Regions from separate parts of the Paenibacillus sp. UMB7766-LJ446 genome, predicted to be linked through region 1. Evidence: riboswitches for the same ligand, from Rfam matches in the RefSeq annotation. Region 1 holds a riboswitch; the other holds the start of a gene.

Region 1 (6,019 bases):
TCCAGTTGAGCCGCATTAATCGGACCAATCGGAGCTGATAGTGAGATTCCCAGAATAATATAACTAAACAGTACAGACATATACGCTTTCACTCCTTAACGGGTTCGACGAATTGTACCGGTAAGTTATACACAATGGGTACAAGTCATCGTATTCCCGTTTGGAGCGAATTAGAACAAGCTGTCCGTACATTATAATGTTATTGCATTAAACGCTCGGAGATTCCACATCTAATTGAACAGGGGTGCAATGGTAACCGTTGCACACACTCTCTTCGCATGGACAAGCAGACAACCCGATGATCAGATCCATTAAGGCTTCCATCTCAACATAATCTCCGGCACTGGATTCGGGGGCAATAACATCAATCTTTCCCTCACCGTCTACAACAGAATTCATAAACAGGTTGAAAGGATAATGTTGATCCGGGGGGACGATGCCGAACGGTTCCAGGGCCGTATTCAAATTGTGATAACAACTGGGATGATCTTTTTTATCATATAAGACCTCATACATTTCCGGACGACAGGCCGAGTTGAAAAAATCATGAATACCTACAGTTTCTTGAACAATGGAAATGAGAGGTTCATACCGGTTAGAATACAGACATTGACCCGGTTTAATCCTGTATGTGCGTAGCACATCGAGTGTTACGCCGGGATCAAGCCGATTATTGATATTTTGCGCATCATAAGCAACAAAATCAACCACCTGCTGTCCCTCCAAATCGGTTATACGAATCCGTGACCCTTTTTTTACTCTAAGAGCATAGCCTGTTTTGGCAGGAATATGAATGGACTGCTTATAGAACCCCTTAGAATTCATCCGTATTTCCTCCGATGTTTTAAACTCAGTATGCGGAAATGACGTTCATTTCATGCGCTTTATGAGTGATGTAGCCGATGATTCTAAAGGGTATGAGTATCTTGAATTTGGTGCAAAAATGTAAAAACTAAATTTTATACTGGAAACATTGGATTACCTTTCATTCCGACCCAAAGTTCGGATGACTCCAGCTGGCCAGCCAGATGAAGTAACCAATCTTCACGGCCTTTTGTTGCCATAATTTGTACACCCATGGGCAGCCCTTCAGGAGTCAGATGCACTGGAACACTCATGGCTGGTTGACCCGTCAAATTTGCGAGCTGTGTGAAAGGGGTGTACGTGAGACTTGGTTCAAACATCTCGTAAATCAACTGCTGCTGCTGGCTCTTGTCCAAATCGCTAATACGCATCAGATACTGAATCTGTTCATCATGAGGCGTCAATTCTCCGATCTTGGGTGCTGGAAAAGCATTGACGGGTGTGACATAAAAATCATACCGTTCAAACAAGGTGGACATTTGGGCTGCGGCAACATCCCACTCCGCCAGACTATGCACGAATTCGGCAGCGGATACTTTTTTGCCGGCTTCAGCCAGAACCCAGGACTCGATCTCCATATCATCCGATGTTAATACTCTGCCCATTGAACGTTCCATGGAAGAAATCATCGCTGCCATTTCGCCGCTGTTCATCATGTAATAGTTCTCCATCAGTTTGACACCATTCACCGGACTCAGTTTTTCTTCAACTTCGTGACCTTGTTCTTCCAGCCAGCGAACCGTCTTATATACCGCTTCTTTGGCTTCATCACTCACAGGTGTACCTACAGGTGAAGCTGTCGTGTAAGCGACTTTCAGTTTGCGTTGATGAGGATAGTTCATATCAGCCAGATAGCTTCCCGGAAAGAGGGGAGCATGAAATGCCGCCTCGGGTTGAATGACTTGCAGTGTATCCAGCAAAGCAGCGCTGTCGCGAACAGAGCGGGATAGGGCAAAATCAATCGATGCACCCTGCCACTGACGACCGACCCCCGGCCCTACGGGTGTACGTCCACGTGTAGGCTTGAGTCCGAACAATCCGCTGAATGAAGCAGGGATTCGGATTGAACCGCCGCCATCACTGGCTCCCGCAAGCGGTACAATACCCGAGGCTACTGCGGCAGCAGCACCTCCACTTGAACCACCTGGCGAGTGATTGGTATTCCATGGATTACGACTTGAGCCGTGAAGACGGGGCTCGGTAATATTTTTCAAACCGAATTCCGGCGTGTTGGTATGACCAATGATAATGAATCCTGCATCACGCAGGCGGGAAACGAAGTTGGAATTCCGTTGTGCACGATGCTCACGGAGAAGACGTGAACCCGAGGTGAGAATTTCACCCTCCATGGATTGGGATATATCTTTTAAGAGCAAGGGCACGCCCGCAAAGGGCTGTTCTCCCGGGCGAACCATCCCCGCTTCCTGACGTGCACGTGTTTCATATGTACGAATAACCGCGTTAAGCTGCGGATTCACTTCTTCCAAGCGGGCATACGCCGCTTCCAGCAATTCGACCGGAGATATCTCACGGGCGCGAACCAATTCAGCCAAACCTATGGCATCGTAGGATGTATACGAAAATGATGAAGATGGAGACATGATGATCGTTCCTCTCTAAATTGACTTGATCTACTATTCCATATGTCATCGTACCACCGGAATAGTGAAAAGACAAAAGGCACCGTACATCTCAATGGATGTGCAGTGCCTTGACTAATTATATTGTAAGAAGTTCAATCAATTCGTACGAATCTTGGGTGCTGCGTCAGCCGGACTCGCTGAGCGTTCCTGTTGTTTGGAGATAGCGAACAAGGCAATCCAGATGAGGATGAATCCAACCAGCTGCTCCCATGTAATTAGCGTACGGAATGCAATCCAGTTTACCAGCACACCAGCCATCGGGAAGCTCAGTTCCGCAAGCGTGGCAACAGAAGCTTTGGTAGAAGAGAGGCCTTTGTAATATAACAGAAGACTCAGTAACCCCGGCAGCAATGCCTGGCCTAGAATATTGAGTGCCACAGCCGCCTGCTCACCTGTACCGGAAGGGAATGTCCAGGCAGCACCTTCGTTCCACGTCATAAAGATCAGCAGTGGCAAGGCGACGACAAAGCGCAGGGAGGTGACCGTTTCATAACGGGTTTGCCCCAGCATAAGCCGCCCCATAACGGTTGAACCGCCCCACAATGCAGCGGCTCCCAGCGATAACAGACTGCCAGCATGAACCCAGTTGTCCCAGTTCCCAAGAGGAAGGGTAAATCCGAACGTAAGCAGGTACGTTCCTGCAAGTGCTATGACAAATAGTCCACCGAAGCGGCGTGGCAATGTTTCTTTTAAGAGTAACTTAGCCAGAACAATCGCAAATAACGGCTGCATCTTTTGCAATAACAAGACGGTATTGGGATCGTTATGTGTAAGCGCAAGAGTAAATAATACCGTAGCGAGTGCCGATCCTCCCCAGGAGATAAAGATTACGGCAATCCAGTGACGTGCGCGCAGGTTTTTCAGATCAGCACGGAACTTCCACAGGACGGGAATCGCCACAAGGCTGACAATAATATGTTCCACCAGCACAATCTGAGTGGAGGTCATCGTTTTGAGCAAAATAATACGAAACAGTGGATCTACACCCCACAGGGCGGCGCCGAGTACGACGAGCCAAAATCCGGTATTGCTTCGTTCCTTACGGTAAACGGTTGATGCAGGTTGGGTCTTTTCCATATTCAGGACTCCTTCGTCAGAACACGGAATCTTCAGTTGGCAAAATCGACAAAAGCCCCCGTTTTGGTATACACCAAATAAACGGGGGCTCAATCATTGACATGTCATACGGAAAGAAGCCTATCCGTAAAGGCATGCCAATGTGTTGATCTTCTCTCATCCGGACTGTACCGTCGGCCTTGGAGTCACACCAAGTCAGTCGCTGAATGACCTAAGTTGAGTCAAACAGCGAGTCGCGGGCTGGTTCCGAAGAACATCACCGCCGGTTGGGAATTGCACCCTACCCCGAAGATCCTATTCAATTATAAGTGTGTTGAACAAGTTGTAACATTAATAAGTTCATCTTATTCCTGTAAGCGCTAGCAGTTCAAGTGTTTTTTTAGAATATGATATTCCAGCTTCCTTGTTGTCTGCGTAGTAATACAATCTGACCTGCATGATAGGCATCGTGAAGTATCCAGCGGGCAAGTTCATGTGACCATTTTTCATTCGTATCCATGTAAGGGGCTTCGAGGTCTGAATCCTCTAATGAAGCGAGCTGATCACGAAGCTGCTCGGCTAATTGTGTTGTATTTTGCATAAGCGTACTCCAGCCAGCGGTGTCGGAAGGGTCTCCGGAGTCTCCGAAGGTAGATTCATTGTTTTCGGCAGGTGTACCGGAGGGAGGTGTGCCCTGAATGCGACTCAACAAACGAAAATTGTAATAATACATATGGTTAACCAACTGCCAGATGCTTAATCCACCGGTTGATGGAACCCAGGCTGCCAGTTCGGCAGTCAGTCCATCGAGCGCCTTGGATAAAGGCACAATCCAATTACATTGGTCCCAGGTGTCATCTTTCTGAATGAGCAATAGTTCTGTTGCTGAGGTAGTCATTGATTTTTTCCTCCCTAAGATGAATTCATGGTAACTAGCTAAAGCGCTTAAAAGTGGTTACAATTAATATAACCCAAACTTGAATGAATGTAACTATCTTTTTAATTTTAAATGGTTACATTTTAGCGGAGGTACTATGGATAGACTATGGACTGATTTTGTGAACAGTGATTATCATGACTGGCGTGGCGGAGATCGTTCGGAGGACAGGCTTGGCAAAATCGAATGGCAGGAAGCATTCATTAAACAATGGCAACTGAACGCGCCTATACCTGCTTCTTCCGAAGAAGAGAGGGCTTTGAGAAGCTTCAGAGGCGAATTGCAGGCTCTTGCAACTCGTTTAGCTGCCGGAAACCCATTATCGGACAAGGATCGGGAATGGCTTAACGCCATGATGGGAGAAGGTCAGGTTACCAGAAGGCTGTACTCTGGAGACGAGGGACTAAAACTTTTGCTGGTTCCCGTAAAATTTCATTGGCAGCAGGTTATGGCGGAGGTCGCAGCTGATTTTGCCGTCACAGTGGTTGAAGGGGATGCAGGAAGGATTCGGATCTGTGATAATTCGGACTGCCGATGGTTTTTTTATGATGATACGCGTAGTCGGACCCAGAGATATTGTGATGACAAGATGTGCGGTAACCTGATGAAAGTTAGAAGATTTCGGGCAAAACGGAAGGTGGATCAGCAGAAAGAGTAAGGCGTATGTACAGAGTGTGTCATTTGCTGAACTTTGCGGAAGACAGGGAATTATTCGAAGGGAGTTCTTTAAATTCAAAATTGCATGTTTCCATTTACTGCTATATAATATATATGTACTTAAAATAATTTAGTGGATTATTCAGTTAGTCATTCAGTCAGTCAGAGATCAACATCCGGGATTCAAGCGTATATCCAACAAAAAACAATGATTGGAGATGTGTCTTGTGGGGACAAGTTATCTACTGAAAAACGGTTGTGTATTGTCTATGGATTCGTCGGTAGGTCAGTATAAAAGGGCAGATGTTCTAATTGAGGATTCTCTTATTACTGCCATCCAGCCCGATCTGAGTTGTATGGAAGCGGAAGTGATAGATGCATCGGAGATGATCATACTTCCCGGACTTGTTGATACACACCGGCATATGTGGGAGTCGCTCGTAAAAACAGCGGGAACCAACTGGTCATTGCCGGTCTATCTGCAAAACCTCTACTATGGGGCAATGGGAAGCAAACTCCGCCCACAAGACGGCTATATCGCCAATTTGTTGGGTTCTTTGGAAGCGCTTAATGCAGGCGTAACCACGGTGCTTGACTGGAGTATGCCGTATTCAACAGAGCACACGGATGAACTGATTCACGGACTTCAGGATGCAGGTATTCGGGCGGTTTTCGCTCATGGCGTACCCGGTGAGACACCCTACTGGAACAGAGAGAGCCACCTAACCTATTCGAATGATGTGAGAAGGGTCAAGGAACAGTATTTCTCTTCACGGGATCAGTTACTGACGTTCGGTCTTGCCATTCGTGGTCCGGAGTTCAGCCATTGGGATACCACGGTGAAGGAAATTCAGCTTGCCCA
Region 2 (6,019 bases), on a different contig from region 1:
GAACCGCGGATCACCGTTCCCAACGTAATGACAGCATCGTATTTGCCACTTTCGGCCATTTTTTGTGCAATCAACGGGATTTCAAAGGCACCCGGAACCCAGGCTACATCCACTTCATCATCTTGAACACCGTGACGTTTGAATGCATCCAGCGCTCCGCTAAGCAATTTGCTAGTAATGAACTCGTTAAAACGTCCTACGACTACTCCATATTTTAATCCTTCCGATACCAAATGTCCTTCAAAAAAGTGTGGCATTCAAGTCATCTCCCTAATTATTTTTTATGATGTACACTGCTGATCTTCGGGCAAAAAATTTCAACTCTTTTTTACCATCAGAAAAGCTGCTCAGTTTTTTTCTTCATTCTGCTCGATATCGTCGAACTTCAACATATGACCAAGCTTCGCCTGCTTCGTGTGCAAGTAGACCGTATTATCCTCGTTCTCTTCCATCTGAATCGAAACTCGTTCCACCACTTCAAGCCCGTAACCTTCGAGTCCTTTAATTTTCCGTGGATTGTTGGTTAACAACCTAATTTGACGAACGCCAAGATCCTTGAGAATTTGGGCTCCAATGCCATAATCACGAAGATCGGCGGCAAATCCAAGCTTCAGATTGGCATCCACCGTGTCCAGACCTTCCTCTTGCAGCTTGTAGGCTTTGAGCTTGTTGATCAGTCCAATACCACGGCCTTCCTGTCTCATATAAAGCAGAACGCCGTTGCCTTCGTCATGAATCTGTTTCAATGCTGCATCGAATTGTGGACCACAGTCACAGCGATGAGAATGGAACACATCTCCTGTGAGACATTCGGAGTGTACTCGGACCAGAACAGGCTTGGAACCGTCAATTTCGCCTTTAACCAAAGCGATATGCTCTTTGTTGTCCACCGCATTTGTATAAGCAACCGCCTGGAATTCACCGAAGTCCGTTGGCATGCGCACAGCCACTTCGCGTTGAACCAGCTGTTCCTTTTCATTCCGATAACGAATCATGTCCTGAATGCTGATCAACTTCAGATCATGTTTGCGAGCGATCTCCTGCAGATCCGGAAGTCTGGCCATCGTGCCATCTTCCTTGATCACTTCACAAATTACACCAGCCGGATAGGAACCACACATAATGGCGAGATCTACAGCCGCTTCAGTATGTCCGGCGCGCCGCAGTACACCGCCATCTTTAGCGATGAGTGGGAACATGTGGCCCGGCTTGCGGAAATCTCCACTTTTCGCTTCGGGATCAATCAGACCTTTCACGGTAATGGAGCGTTCATGAGCCGAGATGCCCGTTGTGGTGTCTTTATGGTCTACAGAGACGGTGAAAGCTGTCCCATGAAAATCTGTATTTTGCTGAACCATGGGTTTCAGGTTGAGTTCGTCAGCACGTTGCTGCGTAATGGGAACACACACCAGACCTCTGCCTTCTGTAATCATGAAATTGATCACTTCAGGTGTAGCCTTTTCGGCCAAAGCGATAAAGTCGCCTTCATTCTCCCGATCTTCATCATCCACCACGATGACGGGTTTTCCCCGCATGAGATCGTAGATAGCTTCCTCTATAGAATTCAGAATGGACTGCTCTGACATAGGTCCCCCTCCAGTTTCCATTTCAATATATTTGTATTTGTATTTGTATTGAACGGATGAATTAAGCAAATCCGTGATTAGCGAGAAAATCCTCACTGATACTTCGCGGCTTACCTGCACCGTTCTCCTGATGTCCCTTACCATAGTGGAGCAGATGATCCACATATTTACCCAGAATATCACACTCGATATTGATGGTATCGCCTGTCTTTTTGACATTTAATACGGTCTCACCAATCGTATGTGGAATAATGGATACTGTGAATGCAGTCTGTGAAGTTTGCACAACCGTTAGACTGATTCCATCCAGGGTTACAGACCCCTTGGGTATTAAATATTTAAACAACTGCGTATCATCAGGTTTGATCTCGAAAACAATCGCATTCTGGTCACGAGTAATGCTGCCAATGACTCCGGTACCATCGACATGGCCCTGAACGATATGCCCGCCAAAACGACCACCTGAGAGCATGGCTCGCTCCAAATTGACTTTGCTGCCGGATTGCAATTGACTGAGATTGGTATGTCGATATGTTTCAGGCATCACATCGGCAGTAAAACCATCACCCTCCAGGGTTGTCGCAGTTAAGCATACCCCGTTTACAGCTACGCTATCACCAATCTTCAAGTCGTTCATGATGGCGGAAGCTCCGATATTCAGGACCATCGCTTCGCCTTTCCGACCAATGCGCCGGATCTGACCGACTTCTTCCACCAAACCGGTAAACATGCTGCCGCCTCCTTTATTTATTTCGTTATAACAAGCTCATTTATTCAGGCCAAACCGGAATTCCGCCAATGCTAATATTATCTCCAACTTGCTCAATTTCCAGCTGATGTAATTGAATCGCCTGGCTCATGCGCTCAACTCCCTCGAAGCGGAAACTGCCTGGCGTATCGTATCCTCCGACAATTTTCGGAGCAATGAACATAAGCAGTCGGTCTACCAATCGCGCTTCCAGCATGGCCCCATTCAATGTGCCCCCGCCTTCAAGCAGAATCGATCCGATCTCACGCTCACCGAGCTTGCTGAGTGCATTTAGTAGATCTACACGTGGTCCAGGACCACAGCGGATAATTTCCACACCGTAGGCTTCCAGTCGCTCAGCCGCTTCAGGACTTGCCTCATCCGTTGTAAGCACCCATGTCGGTACAAGTCCATCCTTGACCATTTTAGAGCCTACAGGCAGACGCAGCTTGGAATCTACTACGATTCGCACCGGGCTGATGCCTTCCACTTGCAATCTTGTCGTGAGCTCCGGATTGTCTGCAATCACGGTTTCTACACCAACCATAATGCCCTGATGTCGATGACGAAGGGCATGCACGATCTCCCGAGCCGACTCGTTGGAGATCCATTTGCTGTCCCCGCTACGAGTTGCAATTTTGCCATCCAGTGTAGAGGCAGTCTTTAAAGTCACAAAGGGGAGACCTGTTGTAATGTATTTAATGAATTTCTCATTCATGCGTCTGCCGCGCTCACGCAGTACACCAACTTCGACTTCAATCCCTTGTTGACGCAGCATGCTGATGCCTCTGCCGGATACTTGCGGATTCGGATCTTCGCAGCATACGACGACACGTTTCACTTTTTCATGAATAAGGCGTTCGCTGCATGGTGGAGTCTTGCCGTAATGACTACAAGGTTCGAGTGTAACGTACACTGTACTGCCTTCTGCATCATTGCCCGCCATGTTCAATGCATGAACCTCTGCATGGCCCGTCCCCCGTTTGAGATGACTTCCGAGGCCCACGATACGTCCTTCTTTTACAACGACACAACCTACTACCGGATTGATTCCGGTCTGTCCTTGTGCCCGTTCTGCCATATCCAGTGCCAACGCCATATAAAATTCATCATTAATCATTTCCAAGTCCGTTCACCCCACGGTTAAAATCTCAGTTATAGACCTCCCTTCCAACAGAGAGGCATGTTCCATATCCAATAAAAAATCCCCGTCGAACAAACCGTTCGATGGGGATGATGAGAGACATGTGTCACCAGCAGTAGTATGGATACAGGCCAACAACACTTCGCCCAAAGCTTCATTTCAGGCAAGTGAAAGCAGACACATACCTTAATGAACTTCAATTACAGGTAAAGAGCTTCTATGATGTGGCATATGTATGAAGATTGCCGGAATTAACCGGATTTCTCCCTGCACAGGAAATGAATTCGTCACAAACTGTACAGCAACACTACTGCGGAATGCGGCCCATTAGGACAGCACCCTCTCCTTCTCCCATCCAGACTATACTGTCGGTTCTGGAATTACACCAGATCAGCCATCTGCCACAGGCAGACGGGTCACGGACTTTGCATCAATGCTGGATAGATATCCTCACATACTGCATCACCGCCGGTAGGGAATTACACCCTGCCCTGAAGGATTCGTTGCGTTATTAATTGGATGTTAGCACTTTAACGCCAAAAAATCAATTGTTTTTTGTTCCTTTTTGTCACATACTAACTTTTAATAAGCTTAAGTGTAAATAAAAACCGCTTCGCTAATTGCGAAACGGTTTGTGTAAGATCTTATGGATTAAGCTTCTACAACTTCAACAGTTTCCATTTTGTCGCGACCTTCGAAAGCGTCTACGAACTCCATACCTTTGGTTACTTTACCAAATACAGTATGTTGTCCATCCAAATGTGGTTGCGGTTGGTAGCAGATGTAGAACTGGCTTCCGCCTGTGTTACGGCCTGCATGTGCCATAGCCAATGTTCCGCGCTCATGTTTGTTCGGGTTGATTTCACAGTTGATTGTGTAACCTGGACCGCCTGCACCGCTACCGTTAGGGCAGCCGCCTTGAGCTACAAAGCCCGGAATAACACGGTGGAATACAAGACCGTTGTAGAAACCGGAGTTAGCCAGTTTCTCAAAGTTTGCCACTGTGTTTGGAGCTTCTTGATCGAACAGATCGATTACAACTTCTCCGCCGTTTGCCATTTTGATTTTCGCTTGTTTCGCCATATGTAAATGACTCCTTTCGTATTGACCATCGTTAATGGTGCCAGAACGCATGACCCTGGGCCAAGCTTTATAGCACTTTTCTTAGTGTACACCGAAATGGGATTGATCGCAAAATAATCAGCAAGATTTTTTCGAAATCCTGGCCTAAAGACGCAAAAGAAGACAAAAAAGGATTGTCCTTTTTTGTCTTCTTCATATAATGCTCCGCTATTTACACTTCAATTAACGGATAACTGGCTGTTTGGCAATGCGCTCAGGTACCAGATCATTCTGAATGATGTCCTGATACGTCTCACGGCGTACGACAACATCCCCTTGACCATCTTTGACAAACACCACTGCCGGACGACGGATCCGGTTATAGTTGCTGGCCATGGAGTAGTTATACGCGCCTGTGCAAGCTACTGCGAGCAAATCTCCGCTTTGCACTTTAGGCAGGTCCAGATCCCAGATCAACATATCGCCGCTCTCACAGCATTTACCTGCAACAGATACGGTCTCCTGGGCAGCTTCATGTGCACGGTTAGCCAATACAGCTTCATATTTGGACTCATACAGTGCTGGACGTGGATTATCGGTCATCCCACCATCCACTGCCACGTATTTACGAACCCCCGGAATATCTTTGCTCGTTCCAACGGTGTAAAGCGTTGTTCCAGCTTCACCCACGATACTGCGGCCTGGTTCAACCCAGATCTCAGGCACAGCATAGCCGATTTGGGCAAAATGATTTTTCACTGCATCCGTGATGGCTTTCACGTACTGTGAAACTTCAAGTGGCGTATCTCCATCGATATAACGGATACCGAAGCCACCGCCCAGGTTAACCACTTTGAAAGCAACGTTAAGGCGCTCATACACATCTGCTGCAAACTCTGCAACGCGCTGAACAGCCATTTGGAAGCCTTCAACCTCAAAAATTTGCGATCCGATGTGTGAATGCACCCCGAGCAATACCAGATTAGACTGCTTGGAAGCCAATTCAATAGCTTCAAATGCCGTTCCGTTTCCGATATCGAATCCAAATTTGGAATCCGTTTGTCCTGTCGAGATATATTCATGCGTGTGCGCTTCAACACCAGGCGTCACACGCAGTAAGATGTTCACCTTGCGATTTTTGTCTGCGGCTACAGCTTGCAGCAAGTGCAGTTCATTGAAGTTATCCACAACGAAGCAGCCAATCTCTGCATCAAGCGCCATTTCGATCTCTTCCAGCGTTTTGTTGTTACCGTGGAAGTGAATGCGCTCAGCCGGGAAGCCAGCTTGCAATGCCGTAAACAATTCCCCATCGGATACGACATCCAGGGAAAGTCCTTCTTCCGCAGCAAGAGCACACATTGCCATTACGCAGAATGCTTTACTTGCATAAGCCACCTGGAAGCCCAGGCCTGAAGCTCGGAATGCTTCCATGTACTCTCTGCAGCGCTCGCGAACCAATTGCTCGTCCACAACATACAG

The links. A riboswitch is a leader RNA that binds a small molecule or an ion and turns the genes downstream of it on or off. The one in region 1 is predicted to bind FMN.
Region 2: linked by a shared signal. The riboswitch ahead of ribD (bifunctional diaminohydroxyphosphoribosylaminopyrimidine deaminase/5-amino-6-(5-phosphoribosylamino)uracil reductase RibD) and the one ahead of QP794_RS08200 (DMT family transporter) in region 1 are both predicted to bind FMN.

Annotation. Positions count from the first base shown of each region.
Region 1 covers NZ_JASOYM010000002.1:767,730-773,748, reverse strand. The annotation lists gene QP794_RS08215 (LysE family transporter) at 1-80, opposite strand, end outside; gene QP794_RS08210 (DUF1989 domain-containing protein) at 208-825, opposite strand; gene QP794_RS08205 (amidase) at 960-2,465, opposite strand; gene QP794_RS08200 (DMT family transporter) at 2,604-3,584, opposite strand; FMN riboswitch at 3,729-3,881, opposite strand; gene QP794_RS08195 (DinB family protein) at 3,964-4,461, opposite strand; gene QP794_RS08190 (CGNR zinc finger domain-containing protein) at 4,598-5,158, shown strand; gene QP794_RS08185 (amidohydrolase family protein) at 5,385-6,019, shown strand, end outside.
Region 2 covers NZ_JASOYM010000008.1:264,174-270,192, reverse strand. The annotation lists gene ribH (6,7-dimethyl-8-ribityllumazine synthase) at 1-257, opposite strand, end outside; gene QP794_RS20665 (bifunctional 3,4-dihydroxy-2-butanone-4-phosphate synthase/GTP cyclohydrolase II) at 348-1,586, opposite strand; gene ribE (riboflavin synthase) at 1,648-2,316, opposite strand; gene ribD (bifunctional diaminohydroxyphosphoribosylaminopyrimidine deaminase/5-amino-6-(5-phosphoribosylamino)uracil reductase RibD) at 2,357-3,460, opposite strand; FMN riboswitch at 3,818-3,981, opposite strand; gene QP794_RS20650 (peptidylprolyl isomerase) at 4,130-4,561, opposite strand; gene lysA (diaminopimelate decarboxylase) at 4,784-6,019, opposite strand, start outside.